DNA from 3 places in the Allobosea sp. GW822-FHT05A11 genome. Region 3 is predicted to be linked to each of the others. Evidence: predicted binding sites of a transcription regulator. Region 3 holds the regulator's gene; each other region holds the start of a gene.
What was found. Region 3 encodes PhoB, which activates phosphate uptake and scavenging genes when phosphate is short. Its sites were predicted from a motif close to TGTCATNNANCTGTCAT; they were not measured.
Positions count from the first base shown of each region.

Region 1 (4,763 bases), on a different contig from region 3:
CAGGCCGACGACACCCATTCCGATAAGGGCAGCCGAGCCGGCTTGCTGGCCGACGATCAGCGTGGCCGCCGCCAGCACGGCGACGAGGATGCTCAACAAGCGCATAGACGGGGATCCTGGCGGGAGACGGTGAAAGCCACGATTCGGACCATGTCGCAGCGGGAGTGGCCTTTCAATGGCGACGCGCCCGGATGAGCAAATTGTCATCTGCCGGAGAGGTCGCGGCGAGCCGTCCGCGATCCAGCGGACCCTGAAGCGAAACGCCCCGGACGAGCAGGGCTCGTCCGGGGCGCGAAGCTCGAAAAGACGGGCGGTTCGACCGCCGGCCGATCACTCGGCGGCGACGATCTTGCCGGCGTCCCACTTGTACATCGAGAAGCTCGGCGAGCTCAGGTCGCCGGTCTTGCCATAGGTCAGCGTGCCGATCGCGGTCTTGACCGGCATGCCGGAATGCAGGGCCTTGGCGGCGCCATTGGCATCGCCCGGCTTGCCGGCCTTCTCGATCGCGGCCTTGAGCACCTCGACCGCGGCGTAGGCGTTGAGCGTGAAGGCCTCCGGCGGGATGCCCTTCTCCTTCAGCGCTGCGACGGCCTGGGCCGAGTCGGGGTTCTTCAGCGCGTCTGTCGCGTTGGTGAAGAGCGTGCCGGTGGCACGGTCGCCGCCAATCGCCGCGAACTCCGTGTTGGAGAGGCCTTCGCCACCGATGATCGTCGCCTTCACGCCGGCGTCGGCGAGCTGGCGCGCGAGCAGGCCGCCCTCGGGATGGTAGCCGCCGAAATAGATGGCGTCGACATTCGCAGCCTTCAGGCGCGTCACGACGGCCGAGAGGTCCTTGTCGCCGGGATTGACCGTCAGGGCGATCACTTCCTTGAGCCCGCCGGCATTGATGCCCTTCTGGAAGGCGTCGGCGAGGCCCTTGCCGTAGGTGCCCTTGTCATGGACGATCGCGATCTTCGCGTCCTTGAAGTTCTTCAGGACGTAAGCGGCGGCGATGTCGGCCTGCTGGTCGTCGCGGCCGCAGGTGCGGAAGACATTGGTCAGGCCGCGGGTGGTCAGCGCCGGCGAGGTCGCGGTCGGCGTCACCATCAGCACGCCGCTTTCGGAGAACACGTCCGAGACCGCCATGGCGACGCCGGAGGTCACCGGGCCGACCACGAACTTGACCTTGTCGCCGACGAGCAGGTTGGCGGAGGAGACGCCCTGCTTCGGATCGCCGGCATCGTCGGCGAGCTTCAGCACGAGCTTCTCGCCGAGCACGCCGCCATTCTTGTTGATCACGTCGACGGCGGTCTGGGCGCCGTTCTTGACCTGGTCGCCATAGGCGGCGACCGGGCCGGTCAGCGGCGCGACGAGGCCGATGGTGATGTCAGCCTGCGCGGCCTGGGCGGAGAGGAACAGCGCGGCAGCGAGCGCGGCGCCGGACAGAAGTTGTGACTTTTTCATCTGCATCTCCCTACGGCATGCAACTTTGGCGCGCGAGCCCGACAGGGATCGCTTGCCGCCTGTATAAGCCAGGAAGCCGGCGGAAGGCACTGCCCAAGCTTTCATCAGTCCTGTCGGGAAATGCATGGCGGTGCGGCAGGCGGCATCGCGAGGCTGGAAAAGGCCCCGCCCGCGCTCAGCCGCTGCGCGCCTTGCGCTGGGCTTCCAGCTCCTCTGTAACGGCGATCACGTCGAGATAATCCTCGTGCCGGGCCGGCGCATAGTGCGAGACATGGCCGTCGGTGAAGCTCTTCCAGGCCTCGGGAGCCGCCTCCTTCATCCCGTTCATGGCGGCGACGAAATCGTCCTTCAGCCCCTGCGGCAGGTTGGCACGGGTCGAGAACGGGCTCGCCGGGATCAGCGGCGAGGTCCAGATCACCCGGGTCGAGCCGGCCGGGATCATCCCGCGATCGGCGAGCCTTTGCGCGACGCCGTGCTCTGTATTGGTCTGGTGGGTCGCGACGATATCGAACTGGCCGCGCACCAGCGCCAGAACCGAATTGTCGTGGCCGCCGGAGAAGACCGTGCCGCTGAAATGGGTCTTCGGATCGATGCCCTGCTTGCGCAGGAAATAGGAGGGGAAGGCGTAGCCGGAGGTCGAGTTCGGATCAGCGAAGGCCATCACCTTGCCCTTGAGATCGGCGAGGTTCTGGTAGGGGCTCTCCGACCGCACCAGCAGCACGGAGTAATAGCCTTCCTGCCCGTGGTTATCGACATCGCGCAGCAGCGGCTGGAGCTTGTCGCCGAGCACGCGGCGGCCGAGCGCGTAGACCGCGGGGCCGAAGCGGGCGAAATCGACCTGGTCGGCGCGCATCGCCTCGACCAGGCCGGCATAGTCGGCGACCCGGAAGAAGCGCACGGGCACGCCGAGGCGCTGCGACAGGTAATCCACCATCGGCTGGGTGCGGGCGATGGCGCCGGCCTCGTTCTCGGCGGATGAGACGCCGAAGCGCACCTCCTTGATGCTCTGGCGCCAGTCCGAGCCTTGAGCGAAGGCGGGAGCGACGCTGCTGGCGGCGAGGCCGGCGAGGACGAGGCGGCGTGTGGGCATGATCATCTCTGTCGCGGTGAAGTTGAAGGCGCCTCGATGCGCGCCCGCGACGACAGCCGGATGGCCGGCGGATGACAGTGTCGTGAAATGAAAAAGGCCCGGCTTGCGCCGGGCCTTCCGTAGTCTCGGTAGGTGGATGGATCAGAAGTCCATGCCGCCCATGCCGCCGCCGCCCATCGGGGGCATCGGGGCGTCCTTCTTCGGCTGCTCGGCAACCATCGCCTCGGTGGTGATCAGCAGGCCAGCGATCGAAGCCGCGTCCTGGATCGCCGTACGCACGACCTTGGTCGGGTCGATGATGCCGGCCTTGACCAGATCGCCGTACTCGCCGGTCTGGGCATTGTAGCCGTAGGAGTAGTCCTTGGCCTCGAGCAGCTTGCCGATCACGACCGCGCCGTCATCGCCGGCGTTGTCGACGATCTGGCGGGCCGGAGCGGCGATCGCCTTGCGGACGATCTCGACACCGGTCTTCTGGTCGTCGTTCTGGGTCTTGATGCCCTTGACCGAGGACAGGGCGCGCAGGAGCGCGACGCCACCGCCGGGAAGGATACCTTCTTCGACCGCAGCGCGGGTCGCGTTCAGGGCGTCGTCGACGCGGTCCTTCTTCTCCTTGACCTCGACCTCGGTCGCGCCGCCGACGCGGATGACCGCGACGCCGCCGGCGAGCTTGGCCAGACGCTCCTGGAGCTTCTCACGGTCGTAGTCCGAGGAGGTCTCCTCGATCTGGGCCTTGATCTGGCCGACGCGAGCCTCGATGTCCTTCTTCTTGCCGGCGCCGTCGATGATCGTGGTGTTCTCCTTCTCGATGCGCACCTTCTTGGCGCGGCCGAGCATGTTGAGCGTCACGGTCTCGAGCTTGATGCCGAGGTCTTCCGAGATCATCTGGCCGGCGGTCAGGATCGAGATGTCCTCGAGCATGGCCTTGCGGCGATCACCGAAGCCCGGAGCCTTGACGGCCGCGACCTTCAGGCCGCCACGGAGCTTGTTGACGACGAGCGTGGCCAGGGCCTCGCCCTCGACGTCCTCGGCGATGATGAGCAGCGGCTTGCCGGTCTGCACGACGGCCTCGAGGATCGGCAGCATCGCCTGGAGCGAGGACAGCTTCTTCTCGAAGATCAGGATGTAGGGGTCTTCCAGCTCGGCGACCATCTTCTCCGAGTTGGTGATGAAGTACGGCGAGAGATAGCCGCGGTCGAACTGCATGCCCTCGACGACGTCGAGTTCGGTCTCGGCGGTCTTGGCTTCCTCGACGGTGATGACACCCTCGTTGCCGACCTTCTGCATGGCGGTCGAGATCATCTTGCCGACCGACTCGTCGCCGTTGGCCGAGATCGTGCCGACCTGCGCGACTTCCGCGTTCGACGTGACCTTCTTGGAGTTCTTCTTGAGGTCGGCGACGATGGCCTCGACGGCCAGGTCGATGCCGCGCTTCAGGTCCATCGGGTTCATGCCGGCCGCAACCGACTTGGCGCCTTCACGGACGATCGCCTGGGCGAGAACGGTGGCGGTGGTGGTGCCGTCGCCGGCATGGTCGTTCTGGCGCGAAGCGACTTCGCGGACCATCTGGGCGCCCATGTTCTCGAACTTGTCGGAAAGCTCGATTTCCTTGGCGACGGTGACGCCGTCCTTGGTGATGCGCGGGGCGCCGAACGACTTCTCGATCACGACGTTGCGGCCCTTCGGACCCAGCGTGACCTTCACGGCGTTGGCGAGGATATCCACGCCGCGCAGCATCTTGTCGCGGGCATCGGTGCCGAACTTGACGTCTTTAGCAGCCATGAGAGCTACTCCTTGAACTGGAAACGGAAGAGAGCGGTCAGGCGGCTATCAGCCGACGACGCCCATGATGTCGGATTCCTTCATGATCAGGAGGTCCTGACCATCGATCTTGACCTCGGTGCCCGACCACTTGCCGAACAGGACGCGGTCGCCCTTCTTGACGTCGAGGGCAACGAGCTTGCCGGCCTCGTCACGCGCGCCGGAACCGACGGCGATGACCTCGCCCTCCTGGGGCTTTTCCTTGGCGGTCTCGGGAATGATGATGCCACCCTTGGTCTTCTCTTCGCCATCCAGGCGACGGACCACGACGCGGTCATGCAAAGGACGGAACTTCATGGTTCTGTCTTCCTCTCGGTCTTATTCGTTTCGGGTGCCGCTGAAGGGCTCCCGGGGGAGGCTGTTAGCAGTCACCTGATGGGAGTGCTAACAGATGGCGGGGAGATAGGCGCGG
Region 1 covers NZ_JBXAMI010000003.1:138,866-143,628, reverse strand. The annotation lists gene AC1RLU_RS10245 (ABC transporter ATP-binding protein/permease) at 1-105, opposite strand, end outside; gene AC1RLU_RS10240 (branched-chain amino acid ABC transporter substrate-binding protein) at 331-1,443, opposite strand; gene phnD (phosphate/phosphite/phosphonate ABC transporter substrate-binding protein) at 1,619-2,533, opposite strand; gene groL (chaperonin GroEL) at 2,675-4,312, opposite strand; gene groES (co-chaperone GroES) at 4,361-4,648, opposite strand.
Region 1: phnD (phosphate/phosphite/phosphonate ABC transporter substrate-binding protein) is a predicted target of PhoB. The motif match lies at 2,605-2,621, and genes of this name have one in related genera.

Region 2 (4,763 bases), on a different contig from region 3:
TCGGTGAAGTAGAACTTGCGGATGGCTTCGATCAGGTCCTGGCCGATGCCGCCGGCACCGACGAAGCCCATGATCGAGGCGCCGCGGACATTGATCTCGAAGCGCAGCAGCGCATAGCTCGCGAAATTGGAGAGCACCTGCGGCACCACCGCAAAGCGCACGACCTGCCACCAGCTGCCGCCCGCGGCGGTGATGCCGTCGACCGGTTTCAGGTCGATGTTCTCGACCACTTCGGAGAAGAGCTTGCCGAGTGCACCCATGGTGTGGATGGCGATGGCGAGCACGCCGGGCAGCGGGCCGAGGCCGAAGGCGATGACGAAGATCAGCGCGAAGACGATCTCCGGAACGGTGCGGCAGAATTCGAGATAGCGGCGCACGGCGAAGCGCAGCCAGGTGGCGCGGCCGAGATTGGCGGCGGCGGCGAAGCAGAACAGGAAGGCGCCGGCGACACCGAGGATCGTGCCGACATAGGCGATGAGCACGGTCTGCCAGAGCAGCTTCAGCCAGCCCTTCAGGCCCCAATACCACTCGGAGAGGTCGGCACTCAGACTGTTCAACCGAAGCGTCGGCAGCGTCTCGTAGATGTATTTCGGAAAGCGGCCGATATTCTCGAAGAACCTGGCGAGATCGACCTCGGCGCCGCGTGCCGAGAGCAGCACGCAGGCGATGAAGACGGCGATGCCGATCAGGGCCTGCCGGCGCTTGGCCGAGGCGGCCTGCCGATAGGCCTCGGCATGGGCCCGGATAGCCGGGTCGTTGCGGTCGATCGCGAGGGTCATGAAATCTTGCGTCCGTTGCCGGAGAGGGCGCTAGGCAGCGCCGCTGCCATCATGCTCGCCCCTGTGGCGAGCATCCACGTCTTGAGCGCTGCGGAAGGCAGGGAAGACGTGGATGGTCGGGACACGCCCGACCATGACGGCGAGAGCAGGCGTGCTGCTTACGACGACTTCTTCTTGCGGAGGTCGTCGACGAACTTGTTGAGCTCGATGATCGGGTCATAGGCCTCGTTGCCGACGGCGACGAGCGGGCCCTGCTTGCCTTCATAGATCTTGTCGAAGGCGGCCTTGTCCTTGGTGGCGAGGTTCAGCACCGCGTCGCGGATCTTGGCCTTGAGCTCTTCCGGCAGGTCGGTGAGATAGGCCATCGGCGAGTTCACGATCTGCTCGGACTTGTAGATGATCCGGAAATCGTCGGCCTTGGCCATGTTCTTGCGGGCCATGCGCTGCAGGTTGGATTCCTGCTCGTCGTTCCACCAGTTGGCGGCGATGTCGACGGTGCCCTGCTGGAGCGCGATGATCGCGTTCTCGTGGCTGCCGGTATAGACGACCTTCGAGAAGAAGGTTTCCGGCTCGATCTTCATGCCGTTGAGCACGAAGCGCGGCACGTTGTTGCCGGAGGTCGAGTTCGGGTCGACGAGGCCGAGATTCTTGCCCTTGAGGTCCTCGACCTTCTGATAGGGCGAGTCCTTCTTCACGTAGAAGACCGAGTGGTAGCCCTTGGTGCCGTCGAGATTGGTCTCGATGGCGAAGGCGTCGGTCCTGGCGCCGGTCATGCGGGCGCGGGCGAAGGAGGCCGGGCCGTAGGAGGCGATGTGGATATTGCCGGCGCGCTGACCTTCGATGATCGCGGCGTAGTCGTTGGCAATGCGCAAGGTGACCTTGGTGCCGAGTTCCTTGGCGAGATACTGCACGAAGGGGGTGTAGCGCTCGGTAACGCCGGAGGCGTTCTCGGAGGGGATGATCGCGAAGACGAGCTCGGGATACTTCGCCTTCCAGTCCTGTGCGAAAGCCGGGCTGGCGGCGAGCGCGAGGCCGGCGGCGGCGAGCTTGAGGGTATGACGACGGGTCAGCATCGATGTGCTCCTGGTTGTAGTCGTAGTCGGGATGGTCTTCTCGCGGCGACGGCCTTCAGGCCGGTCCGGCGATCTCTGGAAATCAGGCGATCTTCTGGCGGACGCGCTTCGCCTCGGAGACGGCGATGGCATCGAGCGCATCCAGCGCCTCGGCGCCGGCATCCTTGGCCTCGATGCCGTAGAGCTCGGCGGCGACCTCGCGGGTCAGCGCCTGCGGCACGTCGTCGAACACGACCTTGCCGGCGGACATGCCGATCAGGCGGTCACAGTATTTCGCGGCGATGTCGAGGTCGTGCAGGTTGCACATCACGGTGATGCCGTCCTCGCGATTGATGCGGAACAGCGCGTCCATGACGACCTGGGTGTTGCGCGGGTCGAGCGAGGCGATCGGCTCGTCGGCCAGGATGATGCGCGGCTCCTGAACGAGCGCGCGGGCGATGGCGACGCGCTGCTGCTGGCCGCCCGAAAGCGTCTCGGCGCGCTGCGCCAGCAAATGACCCATATCGAGACGCTCGAGTGCCGCGATGGCGCGGATCTTGTCGTCCTCGGAGAAGCTCTTGACCAGCGTCAGCGCTGCGGAGCGGTGGTTCAGCCGGCCGAGCAGGACATTGGTCAGCACGTCCAGGCGGCCGACGAGGTTGAACTGCTGGAAGATCATCGCCGTGTCGCGGCGCCAGCGCCGCAGCGAGGCGCCCTTCAGGCCGGTGACGTCCTGCTCTTCGCAGACGATCTTGCCGGAGGTCGGCTCGGTCAGGCGGTTCAGCATACGCAGCAATGTCGACTTGCCGGCGCCGGAGGGGCCGATCACGCCGACCATCTCTCCCTTCGGGACGGTCAGGGTCACGGTGTCGACCGCGTTCCTGTCGCCAAAGCGCTTGGTCAGGCCTTCGATGCGCAGCATGGAAAGGTTCTCGGGCACGATACGGGCATGAGCGCATTCCCGCCCGGCCGGGGCCAGAGGGTCAGGCGTCTCGATTGCTGCGAGCCCTATCGGCTGCGAATGACAGGCACATGACGGCCTGGGAAGGCCCCGAAAGGAGCATTTTGCCACCTCAGGAGCCGGTCAACGTTTCGTGAGGTCTCCAGAATGCGCTTGGACGATTCCCGGCTTACCGGCAGGATAGAAGCGGATGTTTGTGTGCGGCGGAGATGCCCGTGACGGTGGGCCTCTTATCGGCAAGCATCTTGCATTGATGCTGTGAGGCCGGATCGATACGGCATCGGCGCAAAAGCCTATGTTTTTGTGCCGCTGTGGCGCGCCGGCATCTTAGCAACGCCTTTCGTTCCATTTAAGACCAATGGGCGGCAACGGAGCCTCCAGCCTGATGAAGCGGTTCGTCCTTCTTGTTCTCGTCGCTGCCGTTGCGGGCGGTGGATACTATGCTTACCGCAACCAGCGCGCCGGCACGCAGCAGGCCCAGGCCAGTGCGGTCTCGGGGCCGCGTGCCGTGCCGGTCGAAGTGGCCAATATCGAGGTCATGACCGTCAGCGAGGAGGTCGAGGCGCTCGGCACGCTCGCCGCCGACGAATCCGTGGTGATCGCGCCCGAGATCGCCGGCCGCGTCATCGCGCTCGGCTTCAAGGAAGGGGAGCGCGTCAAGACAGGCCAGGATCTCGTCAAGCTCGACACCGCGATCCTCGATGCCGAACTCAAGCAGGCGCAAGCCGATCTGAGCCTCGCCCGGGATACCCATGAGCGGCTGCGGGCGCTGGTGCAGCGCGGCTCGGGCACGCAGGTCGCGCTCGACGAAGCCGGCGCGAAGCTCGCCTCGAGCGAGGCACGCATCCAGCTCGCCAAGGCCAAGCTGGCGCAGTCGACCATCGTGGCGCCGTTCAGCGGCGTCGTCGGCCTGCGCTCGGTCGGCGTCGGCGATTACGTCTCTGTCGGCAAGCCCTTGATCACGCTGACCAGCATCGATCCGATCAAAATCGATTTCCGCGTGCCCGAGATCTATCTCAGCCGCCTCAAGGTGGGCCTGCCCGTGCAGATGGGCGTCGACGCGGTTCCGGACCGGAAATTCCAGGGGCAGATCTATGCGATCGACCCGGTGGTCGACGTCAACGGCCGGGCGATCCGCCTGCGCGCCAACATCCCGAATGCCGATCTCGCGCTGAAGCCCGGCCTCTTCGCCCGCCTCGCCATCACCGTCGACCAGCGCCAGAACGCGATCGTCGTGCCGGAGATGGCGGTCGTGCCGGATGCCGTCGGCAAGATCGTCTACGTCGTCGACAAGGGCAAGGCGAAGCGCATCGCCGTCGAATTGGGCAAGCGCCTGCCGGGCAAGGTGGAGATCGTCAACGGGCTGACGCCCGGCATGCAGATCATCACCGCCGGCCAGATGCGGCTGCGCGACGGCGCCGCCATCGCGATCAAGGACAAGGTTGTCCAGACGAGCCAGCTCTAGAGCATTTCCGCGCTTCCCGCGAAATGCTCCATCTCTTTGTTTTGTCGCATATTCGTTGACGCGGACCTTCGTTTCTTCACGCAAACTGGCCTCCGCCTCACCCGGAAATGCTCTAGGACCGACGCATGAGCCTCTTCGAACTCTTCGTCCGCCGGCCCGTTCTCTCGACGGTGCTGAGCCTGTTGGTGATCCTGATCGGCATCGTGTCCTATGGCCGGCTGACGATCCGCGAATACCCGAATATCGACGAGCCTGTCGTCTCGGTCCGCACCGATTATCGCGGCGCCTCGGCCGAGATCATCGAGACGCAGGTCACGCAGATCCTGGAGAATTCGATCGCCGGCATCGAAGGCATCGAGATCATCTCCTCGACCAGCCGCCAGGAGCGCAGCTTCATCCAGGTGCGCTTCCGGCCGGATGTCGATCCCGACGTCGCGGCGTCCGACGTGCGCGACCGCGTCAGCCGCGTGCGCAGCCGCATCCCGGACGAGATCGACGAGCCGGTC
Region 2 covers NZ_JBXAMI010000009.1:123,252-128,014, forward strand. The annotation lists gene phnE (phosphonate ABC transporter, permease protein PhnE) at 1-779, opposite strand, end outside; gene phnD (phosphonate ABC transporter substrate-binding protein) at 938-1,852, opposite strand; gene phnC (phosphonate ABC transporter ATP-binding protein) at 1,935-2,753, opposite strand; gene AC1RLU_RS25690 (efflux RND transporter periplasmic adaptor subunit) at 3,178-4,257, shown strand; gene AC1RLU_RS25695 (efflux RND transporter permease subunit) at 4,383-4,763, shown strand, end outside.
Region 2: phnC (phosphonate ABC transporter ATP-binding protein) is a predicted target of PhoB. The motif match lies at 2,853-2,869, and genes of this name have one in related genera.

Region 3 (4,763 bases):
CGCGCGGCCAAGGCCGGCATGGTCACCGGCATCCTGCTGGCGCTCGCCCGCATCGCCGGCGAGACGGCGCCGCTGCTCTTCACCGCGCTCAACAACAATTTCTGGTTCTCGCCCTCGCTCGTGGGCGGCGTCTCCAACCTGCCTGTGACGATCTACCAGTTCGCCTCCGCCCCTTACGAGAACTGGCAGCAGCTCGCCTGGGCCGGTTCGCTCATCATCACCGTCTCGATCCTCGTGCTCTCGCTCGTTGCCCGGCGCATCGTCGCCGGCAGCAAGTAGAGCTTGAAACCAACCCGGTCGCGACCGACCTTGAGGACTTAATGTCGATGCTTTCGACCCTTGAACTCTCCCCCCAGTCGCTCGATGCCGAGGCGCCCGTCCGGATCGCGGTGAAGAACCTCGATTTCTACTACGGCGAGCACAAGGCGCTGAAGAACATCAATCTCGACTTCCGTGATCGTCACGTCACGGCGCTGATCGGCCCGTCCGGCTGCGGCAAGTCGACCCTGCTGCGCATCTTCAACCGCATCTACTCGCTCTATCCGGAGCAGCGCGCGGAAGGGCAGATCATGCTCGACGGCCGCAACATCATCTCGAACGACGTCGACGTGAACGAATTGCGTTCGCGGGTCGGCATGGTGTTCCAGAAGCCGACGCCGTTCCCGATGTCGATCTACGACAACGTCGCCTTCGGCATCCGCCTCTACGAGAAGCCGCCGAAATCCGAGCTCGACGACCGTGTCGAGGGCGCGCTGCGCCGCGCCGCGCTCTGGGACGAGGTCAAGGACAAGCTGAAGAGCTCCGGCATGGGCCTCTCCGGCGGCCAGCAGCAGCGCCTCTGCATCGCGCGCACCATCGCGCAGAAGCCGGAAGTGATCCTGTTCGACGAGCCGACCTCGGCGCTCGACCCGATCTCGACCGGCAAGATCGAGGACCTGCTGGAGCAGCTCAAGAGCGACTTCACCATCGCGATCGTGACGCACAACATGCAGCAGGCGGCGCGCATCTCGCAGTACACCGCGTTCATGTATCTCGGCGAGGTCATCGAGTTCGCGCCGACCAACACGATCTTCATGAACCCGGCCAAGAAGCAGACCCAGGACTACGTCACCGGCCGTTTCGGCTAAGCGGCGACGAGGAGGACACCCCTATGACCGACCACATCGTCCGCTCCTACGACACCGATCTCGAAGGCATCCGCCGCAGCCTCGCTGAAATGGGCGGCATGGCCGAGCGCATGCTGGGCGATTCCACGGTCGCGCTGGTTCGCCGCGACACCGCGCTCGCCCAGAAGATCATCTCGGCCGACCAGCGCCTCGACAACCTCCAGCGCGAGGTCGAGGAAAAGGCCGTGCTCACCATCGCCCGGCGCCAGCCGCTGGCGCAGGACCTGCGCGAGCTGATCTCGGCGATCCGCCTCGCTTCCGACATCGAGCGCGTTGGCGATCTCGCCAAGAACATCGCCAAGCGCGCCGTCGCCATCGCCGGGCAGTTCCAGCCGCCGCATCGTGCGGTCGTCGGTCTCGAGCATATCAGCCGCCTCGTGCAGGCCCAGCTCAAGGACGTGCTCGACGCCTATGCCGCGACCAACGAGCAGAAGGCGCTCGAGGTCTGGAAGCGCGACGACGAGATCGACGCGCTCTACACCTCGCTGTTCCGCGAACTCCTGACCTATATGATGGAGGACCCGCGCAACATCACCTTCTGCACGCATCTGCTGTTCTGCGCCAAGAATATCGAGCGCATCGGCGACCACACCACCAATATCGCCGAGACGATCCATTACCTCGTCACCGGCGATTCCCTCGACGTGAACCGGCCGAAGCTCGACACGACCAATATCGAGGTCGAAGCGGTGACGGGAAACTGAGGTCGAAGCCATCATGGCCGCACGTATCCTGATCGTCGAGGACGAGGAGCCGCTCACCCTGCTGCTGCGCTACAATCTCGAAGCTGAGGGCTTCGAGGTCGACAGCGTCGCGCGCGGGGATGACGCCGAGCTGCATCTGCGCGATTCCACGCCCGATCTGGTCCTGCTCGACTGGATGCTGCCGGGCCTCTCCGGCATCGAGCTCTGCCGCCGGCTGCGCTCGCGGCGCGATACCGAGCGCGTGCCGATCATCATGCTGACGGCGCGCGGCGAGGAGACCGAGCGCGTGCGTGGGCTTGCGACCGGCGCCGACGACTATGTCGTGAAGCCGTTCTCGCTGCCGGAGCTGATCGCCCGCATCCAGGCGCTTCTTCGCAGAGCGAAGCCTGGCCATGTCGCAGGGTTGCTCGCGGCCGGCGATCTCGAACTCGACCGCACGACGCGCCGCGTCCGGCGCGCCGGGAGCGAACTGCATCTCGGCCCGACCGAGTTCCGCCTGCTGGAATTCCTGATGCAGGCGCCGGGCCGGGTCTATTCGCGCGCCCAGCTCCTCGACGCCGTCTGGGGCCGCGACGTCTATATCGACGAGCGCACGGTCGACGTCCATGTCGGGCGGCTGCGCAAGGCGATCACGCCGGGCGACGCCAAGGACCCGCTGCGCACCGTGCGCGGCGCGGGTTACGCCTTCGACGAGACCTTCGCGCGCAGCGGCGCCGCGTAAGCCTCAGGCGTTCGGGCCGCCCTCGATATCGCCGGCCCAGGTCAGGGCCTTGTCATAGTCCTCGGGCTTGAAGGCGCGGACCTTGACGAAGGGGATCGCCGGGTCGAGCAGATCGACGAAGCCGGCGAGCCAGCCCTTGTCGGTGATCACGGCCTCCTTGGGGAAGCGCCTGAGCTCCCAGAGCTTGCCGAGACTGTAGCGCGCGTCCTTCCAGGCCGCGGCCAGCGTCATGTCGGTGAAATCGGTCATGTCGGCGAGGATGCCGAGCTTCTCGTGACGTTCGAGCCGGGCGTCGATATCGGCCATGATGGCGTCGAGATCCTCAGCCGTGAGCGTTTGCGACAGCCGATAGGCGGCGACATGGTCGGGGGCGGGCAGAATGGTGAGCATGGCTCCTCCTCCTCGGGTGACAACGCGCAGGCGAGGGGGAGGTTTCGCCGGGTCGGGTCAGACGTAAGGGGGCGGCGCGCGCGTCGCTGCGTCGAAGCTCTCGGCCTCGGCCCGCAGCCAGGCGATGAAGGCATCCAGCCCGGGCCGCGGCGGCTGGTCGAGCGGCCGCGTCAGCCAGCAGCCGATGGCGCTGGTGAAGCCGAGCCCCAGCGGATTGACGAGCGCGCCGGAGGCAAGCTCGTCGGCGACGTAGCAGCGTGGCGCCAGCGCGAGGCCGAGGCCGGCGACGGCGGCGCTGGTGATCACGGAATAATAGCCGTAGCGCACGGTATGCTCTGGCACTGCGCCGCGCAGATCATGCGCTTCGGTGAACTCGGCCCAGAAGGTCGGCATCTGATAGTGCTGCAGCAGGGTCATCTTCTGGATATCGGCAGCGCGGCGGAAACCGCCCATCCGCTCGATCAGGCTGGGCGCCGCGACGAGCGCGACATCGCGGCCGAAGAGGAAATGCGCCTCCTTTCCGGGCCAGGGCGGGACGCCATGGGCGATCTCGATATCCGGTTCCTCCGTCTCGCTCTCGCTGACGTAATTGGTGAACTGCACGTCGACGCCGGGATGGGCCTCGGCGAAGGCCGGAAAGCGCGCCATCAGCCAGCGCTCGCCGGCGATCGCGACCATGTGCAGGCGGATCGGCCGGGCGATGGCGTTGCGCTCGGCGAGACGCCGCGCGCCGCGTTCCATCTGCTCCAGCGCGGCTTCCGCATAGGGCAGGTAGATCGCGCCGGCTTCGGTGAGCTTGAGGCCGAGCGGGCTGCGGTCGAACAGCACCGTGCCGAGGTGATGCTCCAGCGAGAGGATCTGCTTGGACACCGCGCTCTGGGTCAGGTTGACCGCGAGGGCGGCGCGGGCCGTCGAGCCCAGCCTTGCGACGGTCGCGAACGCCCTCAGCGCCGCGGCTGACGGGGGTGGCCGGCTGGCCGCCATGGGGTATTCCTTTTTGGACTATCTCGGCGGAGATCGTTTCGTTTGCCGGCCTCTCGGTCAAGAGGCCATTCTTCCCTGACGGGAGGAACGAGATCATGAACCAGACGACCCGACTCTGGGGCGGCCGCTTCCGCAAGCCGCCGGACCCGCGGCTGATGAAGCTGTCGAGCGCCGCCGGCGAGCACGCAAGGCTGGTGCCGCAGGATGTCGCGGGCGGCAAGGCGCATGCGGCCGAACTCGGTCGCGCCGGCCTGCTGACGGCCGAGGAACTCCAGACCATCCTGACCGCGCTCGACGGGATCGCCCGCGATACGGTCGCGGGGCGGATCGCGCCCGGTCCCGATGACGAGGACGTCCATACCTTCATCGAACGTATCCTGACCGAGCGCGTCGGCTCGACCGGCGCCAAGCTCCGCGCCGGACGCTCGCGCAACGACCAGGCGGCGAACAATCTCAAGCTCTATCTGCGGAGCAAGTCGCGCTCGCTCGCCGGCATGCTGGCGGAGTTGCTGGCTGCGATCGCCGATCAGGCGGAGGAGCATGCGGCCTCGGTCTGCCCCGGCTTCACCCATCTCCAGAGCGCGCAGCCCGTCACCTTCGGCCATTGGCTGATGGCGCATGGCCAGGTGCTGATGCGCGATGCCTCGCGCCTGACCGACTGGGAGAAGCGCTCCGGCCAGTCCCCGCTCGGGGCGGCGGCGCTCGCCGGTTCGGCGATCACGCTGAACCCGGAACTCAGCGCCAAGGCACTCGATTATGACGGACCATTCGAGAATTCGGTCGATGCCGTCGGTGCAC
Region 3 covers NZ_JBXAMI010000001.1:436,851-441,613, forward strand. The annotation lists gene pstA (phosphate ABC transporter permease PstA) at 1-279, shown strand, start outside; gene pstB (phosphate ABC transporter ATP-binding protein PstB) at 321-1,127, shown strand; gene phoU (phosphate signaling complex protein PhoU) at 1,151-1,870, shown strand; gene phoB (phosphate regulon transcriptional regulator PhoB) at 1,884-2,591, shown strand; gene AC1RLU_RS02150 (SpoIIAA family protein) at 2,595-2,981, opposite strand; gene AC1RLU_RS02155 (LysR family transcriptional regulator) at 3,039-3,965, opposite strand; gene argH (argininosuccinate lyase) at 4,061-4,763, shown strand, end outside.